2 regions of the Jeotgalibacillus malaysiensis genome follow, and region 2 is predicted to be linked to the other one. Evidence: riboswitches for the same ligand, from Rfam matches in the RefSeq annotation. Region 2 holds a riboswitch; the other holds the start of a gene.
The links. Region 2 has a riboswitch for cyclic di-GMP ahead of LG330_RS17335 (amidase). Riboswitches for the same ligand answer to the same signal wherever they lie in the genome.
Positions count from the first base shown of each region.

Region 1 (8,318 bases), 1.3 Mb from region 2:
TTATCCGTACTATTATAGCACCGAAGAAGTGACTCTAAAAGGGATGAGGGAATGAAGTTAGAAAGTATTAAAAAAGAAGATGGAACAAATGTTGTTTCACCCTCTTACTCGTTCCGCTACGCTTCAGGCGGACGCTTTCCGGACGGAGGTTGCTGAGCCTCCTCAAGCTTCGCTTTGCGGGGTCTCAGCTTCCCTCTAATCGTCCCGGAGTCGCCGCCTTCCGCTTCGCTGCACTTTTATTTCACCAAAATGATGTGTAGCTTAATACAATATCTTTCTCGTTCAGCAGTTTAGTTAGTTTTAATGATAATATGCGCAAAACGATTAAGAGGGCAGGACTCATTGTCCTACCCTCTCAAAAATATTACTCTTTATCTTCCCCGCCATCATCACTCTGATGAACGCGTTCAAGGACCATTGCATAGGTATCGTTGCCGTAGTTGAGACAGCGTTTTACGCGTGAAATGGTTGCGGTGCTTGCACCGGTTTGTGTTTCGATTTTATGATAGGTATTCCCTTCACGCAGCATACGTGCTACTTCAAGGCGCTGAGCAAGAGATTGTATTTCATTAATTGTGCACAAGTCATCAAAGAATCGGTAGGCTTCGTCTTTGTCTTTAAGCGAAAGAACGGCTTCACATAGCTGGTCCAGTTCCTTCCCTCTTAACTTATCGATTTGCATCAGACAGTTACAGCTCCTTTTAAAAGTATTGCAAGAGCAAACGTGTGCTCAGCTAAAAATAGGACTCTTTTACATTTTAACGCATTATCGTTGGAAAGAGTACCGTTTTCTTTTTCACATCATAGATTCCACGCTGCGTCACTCTTAAATATGGTAAGTGAGTGGAGCAAAGGAATAGCAAAGTATAAACCGGATCATCAAACGCATATCCGCATTCCTTCAGCACACTGCGCAGTTTCTTTTCTTCTTTCATTATTATTTCCATCGGCTGATCAGACATGACACCGCCCAGCGGCAGAGGAATCTCATGCAGCAGTTCCCCCTGATCAATCAGCACTATGCCGCCACCCATTTCCTTCATTCTCTTAAATGCATCAAGCAGATCTTTTTTACTTTTACCAATCAGTAAAATGTCTCCTGTACTTGAAAATGAGGAAGCAAGTCCGCCAAGATTATTAGCAAATCCTTTAATTAGCGTACAGATCTTCCACTCACCGTAGCGGTCAACAAGCATTAGGAAGCTTTCATCATTATCGCGCGGAAGCTCATTTACACCCGCATCAATGGAAACTGAGTAAGGTTTCGTAATCACATTGTTTACCATATCGATCCCACACGGCATTGAAAATTGCAGATCATCTGCCTCAAGCTCCCAGTCAATTTTAAGCGGATTAATCTCTGACCAGTCCGGAGTAAAGGCCGGTTCCTGTTCTACTCCATCTTTTAAAATCCATTCACCTTTTGACATCACTGATTCTGGTACCGGGTTTAAAGGATCACTCAATATATTTAATGTAGCAAGGCGACCGGTTGCAATCATTCCCTGCATATAATCAAGCCGGTAATACTTCGCAACAGCATAGGAAGCCATATGGTAAGCTTCAATTGGCTCTACACCCTCGTCAATCGCTATCCTGACCAACTGATCCATGACGCCGTTTTCATAAAAGGATGGACTTGATCCATCTGTTGTCATCATCAGTGAATCGAATGAATGGAGGTTCCGCTCCTTTAATTCACTGATCAGCTTCGGAAGATCCGGTCTGATCGAAGAATGTCTGAGCGTTACAGCCAGCCCCTGCTCAAGGCGCTTCCATACATCATCCCCTGACATTGACTCATGATCTCCTGTTACACCCAGCAATGACATTTTTGCAATCGTCTTCTCCGAAGCACCAGGCAAATGACCTTCAACTCTCTTATAGCGCAGCCTTGCCTCCTGCACCCAGCTCAGTAACAGGTCATCTCCCCCTGCAAGTTTAGGCCACGAAGTAAGTTCACCAGCCAGTAATACACTTGGATCATCAAGCCATGACAGGACTTCTCCATTTGTAAAAACTTCTTCTTCTTCACGAAGCTCTGTCTGTGAATCCAGCCTGCTCCACCAATAATAAGTGAGTGGTGACGTTTTAAACTGCTGCATAAAAGGAAGCGCTTTCTTTTTGTCACATAATAAAAGGAGCATTAAATTGTCCTGAATAAAAGTCGTTGTCCCACGCTTTGCTGCATATTCTCCAAAGCTGTGTGGATTATAGAGCTGAAAAGGATGAACATGGGGTTCAATATAACCTGGCACAATCCACTTATCCTCTAGATAAAGCACTTCAGTTCCATTCAGACTTTCAGGCATGTCGCTCCCTGTATAAATAATTCTATCCTGATATATCCATACGTTCCCTTTCACCCACTGATGAAGGGTTGAGTTCAAATAATTCGTATCTGCAAGTACAAGATCAGGTGATTTTGTCCCTTCCAAGATGGAAGTATGGTCTCTTAAATGACTGATCTTCCACGGGAATCTCTGTCCCACTCTCATCACTCCAATAGTTCCTCTAAAAGTTTCATTAAGCTTACCATATTTTACGCGTCACCGCACAAAAGAATTGTGACTTTTTCTTAAACTTGTGCACAAGTGAACATTATCTTAACAAAATACATTTTTTCCTAATAATAATGTTAGAAAATATTTTTTTATAAAGTAATACATAATGATAATTTGTATTTAGATGGAAACTCTATGTTATATGTATTTGCAGGCAACTGATAAGAATATTCAGAAAAAATGTTTTTACACAGTCAGTTAATAGTGGTCTTTTTTTATTTGTATGATATTATTTAGATAACAATATTTTAAGCAAAGAGAGTGATTGTTATGATCGGAGACCGCGTTAAAGCTTTACGAAAAGAAAAGAAAATGTCGCTGACTGAACTCGCTGATCAGGCAGGCGTTGCTAAATCATATATCAGCTCTCTCGAGAGAAATCTTCAACAGAATCCATCTATTCAATTTTTAGAAAAAATCGCACCAGTGCTTGGTGTGACGGTCAACTCTCTGCTCGATCCCGATAGTGACGAAATAAATGTTGACAGCGAATGGGTAAACCTTGCAAAAACAGCAATGGAATCAGGTATTTCTAAGGAACAGTTTAAAGAGTTTATTGAATTTAATAAATGGAGAATCAACCAAAAATAGCCTGTGCAGCATAATTGCTTTGCACAGGCTATTTTATAGATTAATGTATGTCTTACCCAACAACTAAATCATTCCTCCTCCAATTGGTAGAACCTGCTCCTTCCAGGAAATCTCTAATATCCTCCATCGGAATTCCTGCTTGTACAGCCTCCTCAATCAGCGCCATCCATTCTACGTCCACTTCGTTTTTACGACCCATTTACATTCCCCTCCTAAAATACTTTCTACAGTACTTCAGGCGGCTCAGCCGTCATAGCTCCCCTGTCTCTTTATTGGCCTTAGACCCGTAAGCTTTGCGTCCCACCCTTTCAGATGGTTTGCCTTTTTCTGTTCTCTCAAAGCGATTGCAGCATCTGGGATCTTTCCGGGACTTAAAGTTTGAGTTTAGGTATAATTTCTGTTATGAACTTATATTATCACTAGGATAGTAGCAAATAAATAGTCCTATTTACCTAAATATTCTGACTTTTTCAACATTAAATTTATGTTACAATATTACGTTTGTTTTATTTTGCCGAATGCTGGTAAGCAGATTGACGAAAATGCTGATTCAGTTCGTAATAAGAGATTGCTCTGAGAGATGGATATGTAGTAAGGTCTTCACCGCATACCGGACAAATCCAGTTTTCTCTAGTGCTGCTGCTATAAGATGACCTCATACATTTAGGACATTCTTTTCGTACCATTTCATCCCCCCCGTTGTTCTTTATAGAGAATTACCGTACCCTCATTATATGTCAGAACTGGGGAATCACAAGTATGAAAATTGCTTTATACAGGTACAAAAAGAATGTTTTTCTCCTAAATACTCTCACTTACTCCAAATTGAATATATTTACGGAAAATTCTAACTTCTATTTAATGCTTTATTGCCAATATCTTTTCTATAGAAAAAGTGACTTGCATCAACATGGTTAAGCGCATCATATACCTGATCCCGCGCTGCTTCAACATTTTTTCCAGAACCCGCTGCAAGAAGCACTCTTCCTCCATCAGCCACAATTTGTGAATCTACTTTTTTTGTGCCTGCATGGTAGAAAAATGTCTCTGCATTCAAAATAGATTCAACAGAATGTCCCTTTTCATAGGATCCCGGGTAGCCTTCTGATGCGAGCACTACACCAACAACTGTATGATCGCTCCATTTTACTTCTTCAGTTTTATCCTCTAAAAGATTCAGTAACAGCTGTGCAAGGTCAGATTTCATTCTGTGCAGAACCACCTGTGTTTCCGGGTCTCCAAAACGCGCATTGAATTCAATCACTTTAGGACCGTCCTCAGTCAGAATCAATCCAGCATATAATACACCTGTAAAAGGAGTCCCTTCTTTTATCATTGCCTGTACAACCGGCTTGATAATTTCATTCATCGCTTTGTCTTCAGTTGCTGATGGCAGATGGGCAACTGGGGAATAAGCACCCATTCCACCTGTGTTCGGTCCTTTATCATTGTCATAGGCCCGTTTATGATCCTGCGCAAGTGCAAGTGGAATAATCGTTTCTTCATTCACAAGACACATAAATGAAAATTCTTCACCATCCAGAAAATCCTCTACAACAATTTTTGCAGATGATGCACCGAAGCGATTGTGTTCAAGCATACCTTCAGCGGCTTCGAGCGCTTCGGCTTCTGTCATTGCTACAACAACCCCTTTACCAGCTGCAAGACCATCAGCTTTAATGACAATTGGAGCTCCCTTTTTCTTTATGTAATCAGATGCTTCCTGAAAGCTTGTGAACGTTTCATAACCTGCTGTAGGAATACTGTACTTTTTCATCAGCTCTTTTGCGAATGCTTTACTGCCTTCAATTGCAGAGGCTTCTTGAGTCGGACCAAACACTTTCAGCCCCTCTGCTAAAAACAGATCCGTCAGACCTTCAGCAAGCGGCTGCTCCGGACCGATTACAGTGAGTGCGATGTCATTTTCCTTTGCAAAAGATACCAATGCATGCTGATCTGTTTCTTCTATATCCAGACATTCAGCATGTGCTGCGATCCCGGCATTTCCAGGTGCACAGAACACTCTACTGACTGAAGCATCCTGATAAAATTTATAGCAAAGCGCATGCTCGCGTCCTCCGCGTCCAACTACAAGTACATTCATTTGTATTCCTCCTGAAATTATATTTAGCTCTGTTAATGTCGGCTGTGATTTCCGCTTCAGGGGGACGCTTTCCGTGGCCGGGCGGTGAGCCCGCAGGCTTCGCCATGCTCGGTCTCACACGTCCCTTCCTGCCACAGGAGTCGCCCCCTTACGCTCCAATCACAGCTGTGCAATATCAATAATTGTTTTTTATACAAAAGTTTCAAAAAGAGCCGGCCTCAAAAAGAAGCCGGCTAAAAATTTTTTGTAAGCGGCTTTGACATGGACCTCTTACACAAATAGAAAAGTTTCACTCATGCTAATCAATGCTTAAAATGGCGTACACCCGTCATGACCATGGCGATGCCATACTCATCAGCTTTCTTAATGGAATCCTCATCCTTAATCGATCCACCCGTTTGAATAATCGCAGTGATACCGGCTTTAGCAGCCGCTTCAACCGTATCATTCATCGGGAAGAAGGCATCAGAAGCAAGTGCAGCTCCCTGTGCGCGGTCACCTGCCTGTTCAAGCGCAATTTTAGCTGCGCCGACACGGTTCATCTGACCTGCGCCAATTCCAAGCGTCATGTGCTGTTCAGCAACAACAATCGCATTCGACTTAACGTGCTTCACCACCTTCCAGGCAGTTTTCATTGCTGTCCATTCCTCTTCAGTTGGTTCACGCTTTGTAACGACTTTCAGATCTGCATCCTCAAGCGTGTAACGGTCCTGATCCTGAACAAGCAGACCGCCTTCCACTGACGTATAGATATATTCATGCTTTAAGTGACGGTCAAACGGAACAGTCAGCAAGCGGATGTTTTTCTTTTTCGTGAGAATCTCAAGTGCATCCTTTGAAAATGCAGGTGCAATGATGATCTCAAGAAAAATATCAGCGAGCTTTTCAGCCGTTTCCTTATTTACACCTCGGTTAAATGCGACAATCCCGCCAAAAATTGACGTTGAGTCTGCCTCAAATGCTCTCTGAAAAGCTTCCTGAGGGCTGTCACCGGTTCCGACACCGCATGGATTCATATGCTTCACTGCAACAGCTGCTGCCTGATCAAAGTCCTTCACGATCTGAAGTGCTGCATCTGCATCTTTAATATTGTTATAGGAAAGCTCTTTCCCGTGGTGCTGACGCGCATGAGCAATTGAGAACTCAGAACCGAGCGGGTTGCGGTAGAATGCTGCTTTCTGGTGCGGGTTTTCACCGTAGCGAAGATCCTGCTTACGCTCATAAGTAACCGTAATTCTCTCAGGGTTTTCCTCCCCTGATTCCTGCGTTAAATATTGTGCGATATACGCATCATAAGCTGCTGTGTGTCTGAACACTTTTGCAGCGAGACGCTTTTTAAGCTCAGGTGAAACACCACCTGCTTTTAATTCCTCAATGACCATTTCATAATCCTCTGAATCAACAACAACCGTTAAGTATGCGTGGTTTTTAGCAGCTGCACGCAGCATGGTCGGCCCGCCGATATCAATGTTTTCAACAGCATCTTCAAATGAAACATTCGGCTTTGCAATTGTCTGCTGGAATGGATACAGATTCACACAGACGAGATCAATCGCTTCAATTCCCTGCTCCTGAAGCTGACGCTGGTGATCAGGTTGATCCTGCTTGGCAAGCAGTCCGCCGTGAATAGATGGATGAAGAGTTTTCACACGTCCCTCTAAAATTTCAGGAAAACCCGTTACTTCATCGACACCTTTTACTTTAACTCCATTATCAGCAAGCAGTGTTTTTGTTCCGCCTGTTGACAGGATCTCATAGCCGAGTGTTTGCAGCTGTTCCGCAAATTCTACGATGCCTGCTTTTTCAGATACACTGATTAATGCACGTTTAGTCATTTTGTTTCCTCCAATGCTTCAGCAAATAGCTGGTTAAGTGTTTCAGGGTAAAGGCGGTGTTCAATGCCGTGAATCACCTTTTCAACCTCTTCTCTTTCCCATCCGTCAGGAATTTTAAATGGTTCCTGTACGATCACAGGACCGGTGTCCATTCCTTCATCCACATAATGAATTGTCACACCGGTTACTTTCATACCGCTGTCGATTGCCTGTCCGAGTGCATCCTTCCCCGGGAAAGCAGGAAGCAATGATGGATGAATATTGACAATACGTTTTGGATAGGCCTGAAGAAGGACTGAACCGATGAGTCTCATGTACCCTGCTAATACCAGCCATTCTACTTCTTTTTCATGAAGCATTTCAAGGATTGCTGTCTCATATTCAGCTTTTGACGAAAAGTCTTTCGGGTTCAGTGCACAGACGTCAATGCCTAACGCTTCTGCACGATTGACTGCAAACGCGCCAGGCTTGTCTGTTACAAGTAAAACGAGTGAAGCCTTTAATCTGCCGTCACGGACTGCCTGTGCGATTGCTTCAAAGTTACTTCCATTTCCTGATGCAAATACAGCAAATTTGATCTCACTCATAGATTGTTACCTTCTTTCCGCTTTCAGCTGTCACACGGCCGATCTCAAAGCTTTCTTCACCTTCATCAGCAAGTTTTCTCTGAACCGCTGCTGCATAATCAGGTCGGACTGCAAATACAAAACCGATTCCCATATTAAACACGCTGAACATTTCCTGATCTGAAAACTCTCCTGCTTTTTGTATGAGATCGAACACCGGAAGCACCGGCCAGCTGTTATTCATCACTTCAATCGATGTACCTTCTGGCAGCATACGCGGGAGGTTTTCATAGAATCCGCCACCGGTGATATGCGCCATACCTGTGACCTCACCAGCTGCGAGCGCTGTTTTTACTGCTTTTGGGTACAGACGGGTCGGTGTCAGAAGCACTTCACCAAGTGTGTGTTCAAAGCCATCCGGACGATCAGTCAGCTGCATTTGCTGCTGTTCAAGAAGGACTTTGCGGACCAATGAAAAGCCATTACTGTGAATTCCACTGGATGGCAGTCCAATTAATACATCTCCAGGCTTGATTGCTTCACCTGTAATGAGCTTGCTCTTTTCAGCTGCACCTACTGCAAATCCAGCCATATCGTATTCATCCTCTTCATACATTCCCGGCATTTCAGCAGTTTCACCGCCAATTAAAGCGCAGCC
Region 1 covers NZ_CP085252.1:1,066,980-1,075,297, reverse strand. Annotated here, with positions in the region: gene LG330_RS06025 (YerC/YecD family TrpR-related protein) at 365-682, opposite strand; gene LG330_RS06020 (adenine deaminase C-terminal domain-containing protein) at 759-2,498, opposite strand; gene LG330_RS06015 (helix-turn-helix domain-containing protein) at 2,835-3,155, shown strand; gene LG330_RS06010 (anti-repressor SinI family protein) at 3,208-3,354, opposite strand; cyclic di-GMP riboswitch class I at 3,390-3,487, opposite strand; gene LG330_RS06005 (hypothetical protein) at 3,662-3,841, opposite strand; gene purD (phosphoribosylamine--glycine ligase) at 4,003-5,259, opposite strand; gene purH (bifunctional phosphoribosylaminoimidazolecarboxamide formyltransferase/IMP cyclohydrolase) at 5,562-7,094, opposite strand; gene purN (phosphoribosylglycinamide formyltransferase) at 7,091-7,681, opposite strand; gene purM (phosphoribosylformylglycinamidine cyclo-ligase) at 7,674-8,318, opposite strand, start outside.
Region 1: another riboswitch for cyclic di-GMP. It lies ahead of LG330_RS06010 (anti-repressor SinI family protein); the one in region 2 lies ahead of LG330_RS17335 (amidase).

Region 2 (8,318 bases):
ATCATATATTTCTTCCCTGCGACATACCAGTCTCCCTGAAGAAAGTCGACGCCGTTTGCATAGGTTTTTATATCGACTGCCCGGCCGCCGACTTTACCGCGCCGTTCAAAATGATCCTTCAGCATTTCTCTCACTAATTCATCATCATCCACGACTATCAGCATCATCTGCTCTGTTGCCAGCTGCAGCCTGACTACTTCTGAGTAGCGGACTGTACAATTACGTCCGTTTTCTTTTGCAAAATAAAGAGATTTATCAGCGCAATCCAGAATTTCTTTTACATGAACCGCACTGTGCCACTCATGAAGTCCCGCTGAGAACTGAACGTTGAATTCCTGCTCTCCCGCTGTAAAGACGTACTGGTTAAAAGACTCCCGCCACAGCTGAATCTTTTTCTCAGCCTCTTCATATGTCGTATCAGGAAAAATCACTGAAAATTCTTCTCCCCCAAACCGGATTAACCGATCTCCGGGGTCTTTAGTGTCCATGATTATTTTCGCAAAAGCTTTCAGTACTTCATCTCCTGCAGGATGTCCGTATGAGTCATTCACCTGTTTAAAATGATCGAGATCAATCATCGCAAAAACAGCGGAATCCATCTCTCCATCAGCTATTCTCTTTGTGATGTGAAGCACTTCATTATCCAGACAATCTCTTTTTAATGCGCCGGTCAGGAAGTCATTTCTGATTTGTCCGAGCAGCATATTCCGCTGAAAGATCCTGTTTTTCAAAAACGGAATAATGATATTTTCATTAATCGGTTTTCCGATGACATCAAGTACACCGGTCTCATATGCCGCTATTCTTTTCTCATCCGTCAGCTCACTGCTGACAAGGATAATTGGCGTTAAATCTTTCCTGGCTTTTTCATCATTTCACTAATTAATTGTTCTTCTCCTTCAGACAGCAGATCAAGATCCACAATCAGTAAATCCGGAGAAAGATCATAATAATGCTCGAGCCCTTTTGAGAGGTTGACTGAGGTAATCACCTGAAAATCATGTTCTTCAAGAAAACCCTTCATCCTTTTGATAAATTCAACATCCTTTTCAATCATCAGGATAAATGGGATATCTTCAGGCTGTTCATTCAGGTCACTCTGCAATTCTTCCATCTGTTCGATCGTTGCTGACTCCTGAATAAATGCTTCTGACTGCTCAAGGGTAAAAAATCTTCTCCATTCATTCCCTGTCAGTACTCTCGTACCATCTTCATTCAGCTCGGATAGCGCCTGCTCTGCCTGATTAGATAAATCCATCAGACCGATCGTGCCCGCCGTGCCTTTTAAACCATGGAAAAAACGATAGCATTCATCTTCAGTAACGGCATCTTTCGTACCCCATTCCATTACCGTCTGCTCAATACGCTTATTTAACATTTCCTGATATTTCATACTCATCTGCGCCACATCCTATGTAAATATTCGTATTTACACTGCTCTTTTTCGTTCTTTTTTCCCTATTATACTCTCTTTTTACAATTAAAAAGAACTTTCCCGTAAATTTCGGAAAAGTTCTTTTAGATCTAAGGTTTAAGCGCTTTCCAGCTTTCGGTATGATGAATTGCAAAACCTTTAAAGCTTGTATATCCCTTCACCTGCTGATAGACATGGTTCAACTCGCGATTCATGACGGTTTCACCTTCCTGATAAAACGTCAGATAATCGCCTTCTGCTGTCTGGTCTGTTTCTACACCAATCACAACAGGCTTTCCAAGTTTTTGACCAACTGTCAGCTCATGCAGGGTTAAAGGGGTGATGGCTGAAGCTGTATCACGGTAAGCCATAATGGTAATGCCATCAGTCTGCTGTTGTACCCAGTCAGAAAGCAGCCCGCTTCCGTATGTGTTTTTAAATTTAATCTCATCAAACCAGAAAGGAACGTCCGCTTCCATCCGGATATTTAACTGACCTGCTTTAACAGCCGCTTCTTTCATCAGAGACTGATAAGCTTTAATGACAGTCGCACGTTTTGAATTCCACCCGCTGTAAAGGTACGGCTCAACATCCAGATGAATGCCCTTAAAGTCAGCGTCTGCTTGTGAGGCCATCTGATATTGCTCTACCCAGCCAAGCAGCTGTCTCAGCTGCAGATATCCTTTTGGCGCAGCCCAGTCCGGCGCACCATCAAGCGCGTACACATCGATTTCTCTTGCTGTCGCACCTTGAATAAATGACCTGTAGACATCAGCAGAGACGTCACGGTCAATCTGTACATATACTTTCGTTACCTGTTTTTCAGTTAAAAAGTCCAGTGTGTCAGGCGTTCCATCAATCAATGACCACGGATTCCATAACCATGTGGCTCTTTCAATGGTTGAAGCTTTTGCCGGTATTGCCATACTGCACACCATTCCTACAATCAGACATAATAGCGCAGAACAAATCACCTTTTTCACGTTGTCCTCCATTCTATAAGGTGGTCCTCATAGAATGAGAACCCGGCAGCCAGACAACCATTTGAATAACAGACAGGCTCACGGCTTTGCGTCCTTTCCTTTCGGAGAAGTTTGCCCTTATCAGATTCATTTTTAAAAATTATACGACCATTCCAGGTGTACGTCTACGCAAAAATAATTTGCTTTATTTTTTCTCAGGCTTCATCAGCTGCATACGCTCATTAAACAAAGTCGGATAGGATAGAAATCCGAGCATTGCACTTGTCACGACGGCTGTCGTTAGTAACAGGAAGATAATTAACAGCTGGAACATCACTGCCTGAAGCGGATCTGCCCCTGCTATAATCTGACCGCTCATCATGCCCGGGAGCTGCACAAGTCCGATCGTCTTCTGGCTTTCAATTGTCGGAATCGTACTTGCCTGAATCGATGAAATCAGCGGACGGTGAATCGCCTGCTTTGGCGTACCGCCCAGTGACAGGATAAGTTCCGTCTCAGCTTCTCTGGAATCTATTTCAGATGTAAAACGGTTTAAGAATAAGATCGACAATACCATCGAATTTCCGATCACCATACCACTGATTGGAATGATATACTGTGCAGTCGCCGGCGTAATATTAAGACCGAGTAAAATGCCCTGCGTTAAGATTTCAATAAACACAAACGTAACAACCAGCTTCCACGTAATCCCTTTGATTGAGACACCTTTTTTACGCGCATTCTGTACAGCAGCTCCGATCATCAAGACAACCATTAAGAAAATATAGAAAAAGTTCTCGGCATCAAATACAAACTGCAGAATATAACCGACTGCAAGCAGCTGAATGATTGCTCTGATCGTTGCAACGACAGCGTCCTTCTCAAGTCCAAGATTCAACGTTCTTGATAACACAAGGGGGATTAAGACAAATACGAGTGATAAACCAAGTAACAGAAAACTCATTCCGCTTCCCCCTTTACAAACGTTTGAACTCTTGGGTTCTGTGGATCCTTCAGCAGAGTGCTTTCTCCAGTCTCAACTAACTCGCCGTCCATCATCACCCACGTGTATTCACCGATCGAAAGTGCCTGTCTGAGATTATGTGTGATCCACATAATCGTCGTATGATAGGTCTCATTAATTCTGACAATCAATTCTTCTATCTCCTGCTGTGAGACCCTGTCCAGTGAGGATGTGATCTCATCAAGCAACAAAATCTCCGGCTTCATCACAAGCGTCCGGGCAATTGACACCTTCTGGCGCTGACCGCCTGACAGATCTTTTGCATCCCGCTCGAGAAAACTTTCATCAAGACCAACGAGCCTGATCATCTCTTCTGCAGTTTCTGCAGGAAGCTCATTCCCCTGCAGTTCAAATGGCAGTGCCATGTTTTTACGGACGGTTCCAGGCACCATTGTTGCTGTCTGCAGGGCGATGCCTACTTTCCTTCTGAGTTCAACCGGTTCGTAAGTAGAGATCTTTTTATCATCTATATATATGTCACCTGAATCAGGAGAAATCAGCCCGTTACAGAGCCTGAACAACGTGGTTTTCCCTGCCCCTGACGGACCGACAAGTGTCGTAATTCTGTTTTTCGGAAACCACCCGGTGACGTCATGCAGAATTTTCGTATCACCTGATTGATAATTTACATGGCTGAACTGAATGGCAGCCTGAGCATCCTTTGTCATGATCATTACTTCCTTTTTCTCTTATTTATAATAATTGTAATGTAATAATGATAATAAATAAATCACAAAAAGGCAAGCTGATCAGCCTGCCTTTTTACTCTTCCATAAGAACAGTCATTTTATCTAACGATTCCCTGAATTCCTCAACCCTAATAAATCGTGCATCTCTTAACAGTTCTTTTCCTTTAGAGAATATCAGGACGACCGGTGCAGTGAAGATTGACAACCTTCCTGCCACTTCTTCGTACTCATCGACAAGGATATGAGCGAATTCAACCTCCGGATATTCTTCCATGACCTGCTGAATTTTTGGAAGAAGGGCGTGACAGACACTGCAGCCATTTCTTGATATATACACCACGCTTAACGGTTGATTCATCATACTATCCAATTCTTCATTTGAACGAACTTCAGTATATGCTCTCATATTCGGGTCACCTCTATCATTTTAATTACCCATCATTGATTCAAACCATACCGGTGATCAGTGCTGTTTTTTGAGGGTTGTACGATCAGCTGTTATCCATAGCATCACCTGAAGGACACCCATCATACAAATAATGGCCGTCATACCGTAAAGCGCGTTGATATAGCTCCCGGTCAGATCATAGACTACCCCTACACCAAGTGGCCCAAGTGCAGAAATGACGTACCCGCCGCCCTGTGACATGGCAGCCCATGCACTCGCTTTCTGGTAAGAATCCGTTTCAATAATCGGCAACATTAATGCGAGCGGGAACAGACCGCCTGCACCAAGCCCGATTAGAAGCATTGCGACTAAAGGCTGACCGCCTGCGATCAGCAAAATAACGCCGGTCAGTTCAATCACGGTACAGCCGATTAAGGTTGGAAACACATAGCCGAATCTCGCTACAAGACTTGGAATAATGAATGATGACGGAATCTGAATCAGGACAAATGCTGTTAACATAGAGCCTGCCACGACAGAGTTATAGCCCATACTCTGAATAATCGGCGCACCCCAGGCAGTGACAGAGTAGAAAATACTCGACATCAGTCCGAAGAATAATAAAATGAGCCACGCGCGTCCGCTTGTCCAAGGCAGCTCGGTTTTCTCAGGCAGACCTGACTGCTTTTTACCGGGAAATCTGATCCACACAACCATTGCAGCCAGTCCAAGCACTGCCCAGATCGCAAGCGCAGGCTCCCAGTTGCCGAGTGATTCGTAAATAGGTGCTGAAATGCCGGTCGCACTGCCTGCACCAATTGCCATTGATACTGTATAAACACCTACGACCCCAGGCTTTGTCGGAAAATACTGCTTAATAAAACCTGATACAAGCGGTCCCGCGACACCAATTCCAACACCTGCTAAAAATGCCGTCACAATCAATAATGGAACCGTACCGAAAAATCCTCTTAATGCAGTAGCAATTGTAATTAATACGAGAGAATAAAAGATTCCGCGTTCAAGTCCAACGCGTTCACTGATTTTAGTCGCAAAAGGCGCAAAGATCCCCATACATAATACAGGCAGTGTCGTTAAAAGTCCTGCAGTCGTCCCGCTCATGCCAAGATCCTGCTGAATTGTATCTAAAAGTGGCGCTACAGATGTAATCGCCGGTCTCAAATTGATCGATATAAGAAATAATGCAATGATGTACATCCAGATCTTCATCCTGTTCACCTGCCCGTTTCAAGAATAAGAGCTTTGCCGGAGTGGCAAAGCTCTCTATTAACCTTACTGCTTTTTACTGTGAATCTCTACCACTTTGAACGATTTGTTCTCTGTGGCTAATCATAGCATGCGTGTAAAAGGACATTTGTCCTGATATGATGAAAAGACATTATTTTAAAGGAGCGCGACTATGATCATTATTGGAATCGACTTATCTGGCCCGTCTAATCATCAGGATACAGTGGCTACAGCTTTTAATATGGATCACGGCTTGACCTTTAAAAAATCGGTATCCGGTGCCTCTGATGATGAGATCCTGAATCTTGTCAGGGAATGTTTGACTGAAGGAGAGGTAGTGATTGGAATTGATGCACCTTTATCTTATCAGGATGGGGGCGGTGACAGACCGCATGATAAAGCACTCAGAGGCGTATTGAAAGCAGGAGGGTTGAATGGGAGCTCCATTATGACGCCGACCATGACGCGAATGGTTTATATTACGCTAAGAGGCATCCAGCTCACAAGAATGCTTCAGGATCCCGGCGTCGAAATCCTTGAAGTTCATCCCGGCGCTGCAATCGGCTTAAGGATGGAAGACCCCACACCGGCACTCAGCTATAAAAAAGACCCTTCTAAAAGGGCAGAAGTTTTCACCTGGTTACAGCAGCAGGGACTGCATGGGCTCACAGAAGATATCGCTGAAACCACCCATTCCATTGATTCCTGCGGGGCAGCCCTTGCAGCGTGGCATTACAAAGCACCTGATAAACAGCCGGTCTGGAGCTATACACACACTTCAGCAGCACATCCTTTTATCATGTGCTGCTGATTATGAGATCGTATCCATCTTCTCGTTATGCATTTTCCCGATCACCTTATAGACAACCAGCAGTAAAATAAAGAGAATCGCCGTTCCATACCACGGCAGCTCATGGATTGCTCCGCCAAATGCAGTATAGATGACTGCCGGAGCAATGACACCGACCATAGAATAAATCATATACTCCTTACGCGTTTCAGTCATTTCCATTAAGTAAAACGATAAAAGATGAAAATGGACAAATGGCATAATCCGAAGCACCATGATCTGTCCCACTGATAAATGGCGATCCGGAAGTACTTTATCTTTCAGCTTTGAAAGCTTTTGTTTAAATGCCGGAAAACGGTAGATCAATGTATAAGAGACAAAGCTCATCAATGTGAGTCCGATAAATGACAGGATGGCACCTTCTATAAAACCAAACAGCAGACCGCCTGCCACGCATACTAAGATCACCGGCAAAAATAACAGCGGTCTGATAAGGTGCAGCAGGATAAACAGGGCCGGACCAAGCCAGCCTGACTCTTCGATTAAATGCTGAACTTCCGCCAGTTCTTCCAACCGGATCCCCTCCCTGCGTTACTTCAATATATGTTTAAACTCATCATATAGGCTTTTTAAGTAAATTGCATCATGAAAAAGCCGGACCTTCTGGCAGATCCGGTTCATTCCCTATTATGACGTTTATACGCCGGCTTTTTCAAGCGACATTTCTCTCAGTACGTATTTTTGGATTTTACCGGAAGCGTAAGGCGGCGTCCGTAAAGCTTCCGCCTGAAGCGCAGCGGAACGATTAAAAAAGCTGAAACAATGATATGTCCCAGCTCCATCAAATTACACTTTTTCTACAATATAAGCACGCTTCGTCTGGTAGGATGCACCGTGACTGTGAAAGCCCTCATACCATGAAACCACTCTATATTCACGCGACGCATCAGTAAATAGCTGGTCTTCATTGGAGGACAGCAATAAAACATCTTTACTTTCACTGATTTTCTGCAGCTCTTCTCCAGTGTAATTTCTGCCTGGTTCCAGTAATTGGGTCATCTTACCACTCCTTTTTACGAATTGGTAAGTCTTTTCCCATTACGTGGGTTCCTAAACCAGTTTCAGCGCACGCTCAGTCTGTAATCTGCGAATATACTTTTGAGCTTCCGGCTGGTTCAATCCAGTTTCATCTCTGACAAATCGTACGATAATTTCTTCGTCCTGACCGCTTCTGATTAGATTGACTACCTGCTGTTCAAGTTTTTTATCATTACTCAGTCTGCCTGAGACATCCTGATGAATCTTTTTGTTATTGTTCATGACAACAGCAATGATCAAAGCGAGCATCATCAGCGTCATAATTAATGCAACATATACCATATATAAACGCCCTCCCTGACTGTTATTTTACATCAGGAAGGGCGTTTGAAGAAAGTTATTTTACCTCGACTGTCCAGTTGAAGTCATCAGGTCTTCTGCCTGTCTGGATGCCTGTGATCGTGTCATATAGTTTCTGGGACAGCTCTCCGATATTATGATCATTGAAGACCATTTTTTTGTCTCCCCAGTTCAGCTCGCCAACCGGTGAAATCACAGCTGCTGTACCAGTTCCGAATGCTTCTTCAACCTGACCCTTTTCATATAAATCATACAGCTCATCAATCGCAATGCGACGCTCTGTAACAGGAATGCCCCAGCTATTCAGCACTTCGATAATTGACATACGCGTGACACCTTTTAAAATACTGCCGCTCAGCGCAGGTGTTACGACTTCTCCATTAATTTTGAAGAAAATGTTCATGC
Region 2 covers NZ_CP085252.1:3,353,944-3,362,261, forward strand. Annotated here, with positions in the region: gene LG330_RS17325 (diguanylate cyclase) at 1-704, opposite strand, end outside; gene LG330_RS17330 (hypothetical protein) at 848-1,399, opposite strand; gene LG330_RS17335 (amidase) at 1,525-2,397, opposite strand; cyclic di-GMP riboswitch class I at 2,439-2,523, opposite strand; gene LG330_RS17340 (ABC transporter permease) at 2,582-3,340, opposite strand; gene LG330_RS17345 (phosphate ABC transporter ATP-binding protein) at 3,337-4,068, opposite strand; gene LG330_RS17350 (thioredoxin family protein) at 4,163-4,495, opposite strand; gene LG330_RS17355 (CynX/NimT family MFS transporter) at 4,553-5,707, opposite strand; gene LG330_RS17360 (DUF429 domain-containing protein) at 5,898-6,536, shown strand; gene LG330_RS17365 (TVP38/TMEM64 family protein) at 6,537-7,088, opposite strand; gene LG330_RS17370 (hypothetical protein) at 7,362-7,574, opposite strand; gene LG330_RS17375 (hypothetical protein) at 7,626-7,895, opposite strand; gene LG330_RS17380 (branched-chain amino acid aminotransferase) at 7,951-8,318, opposite strand, start outside.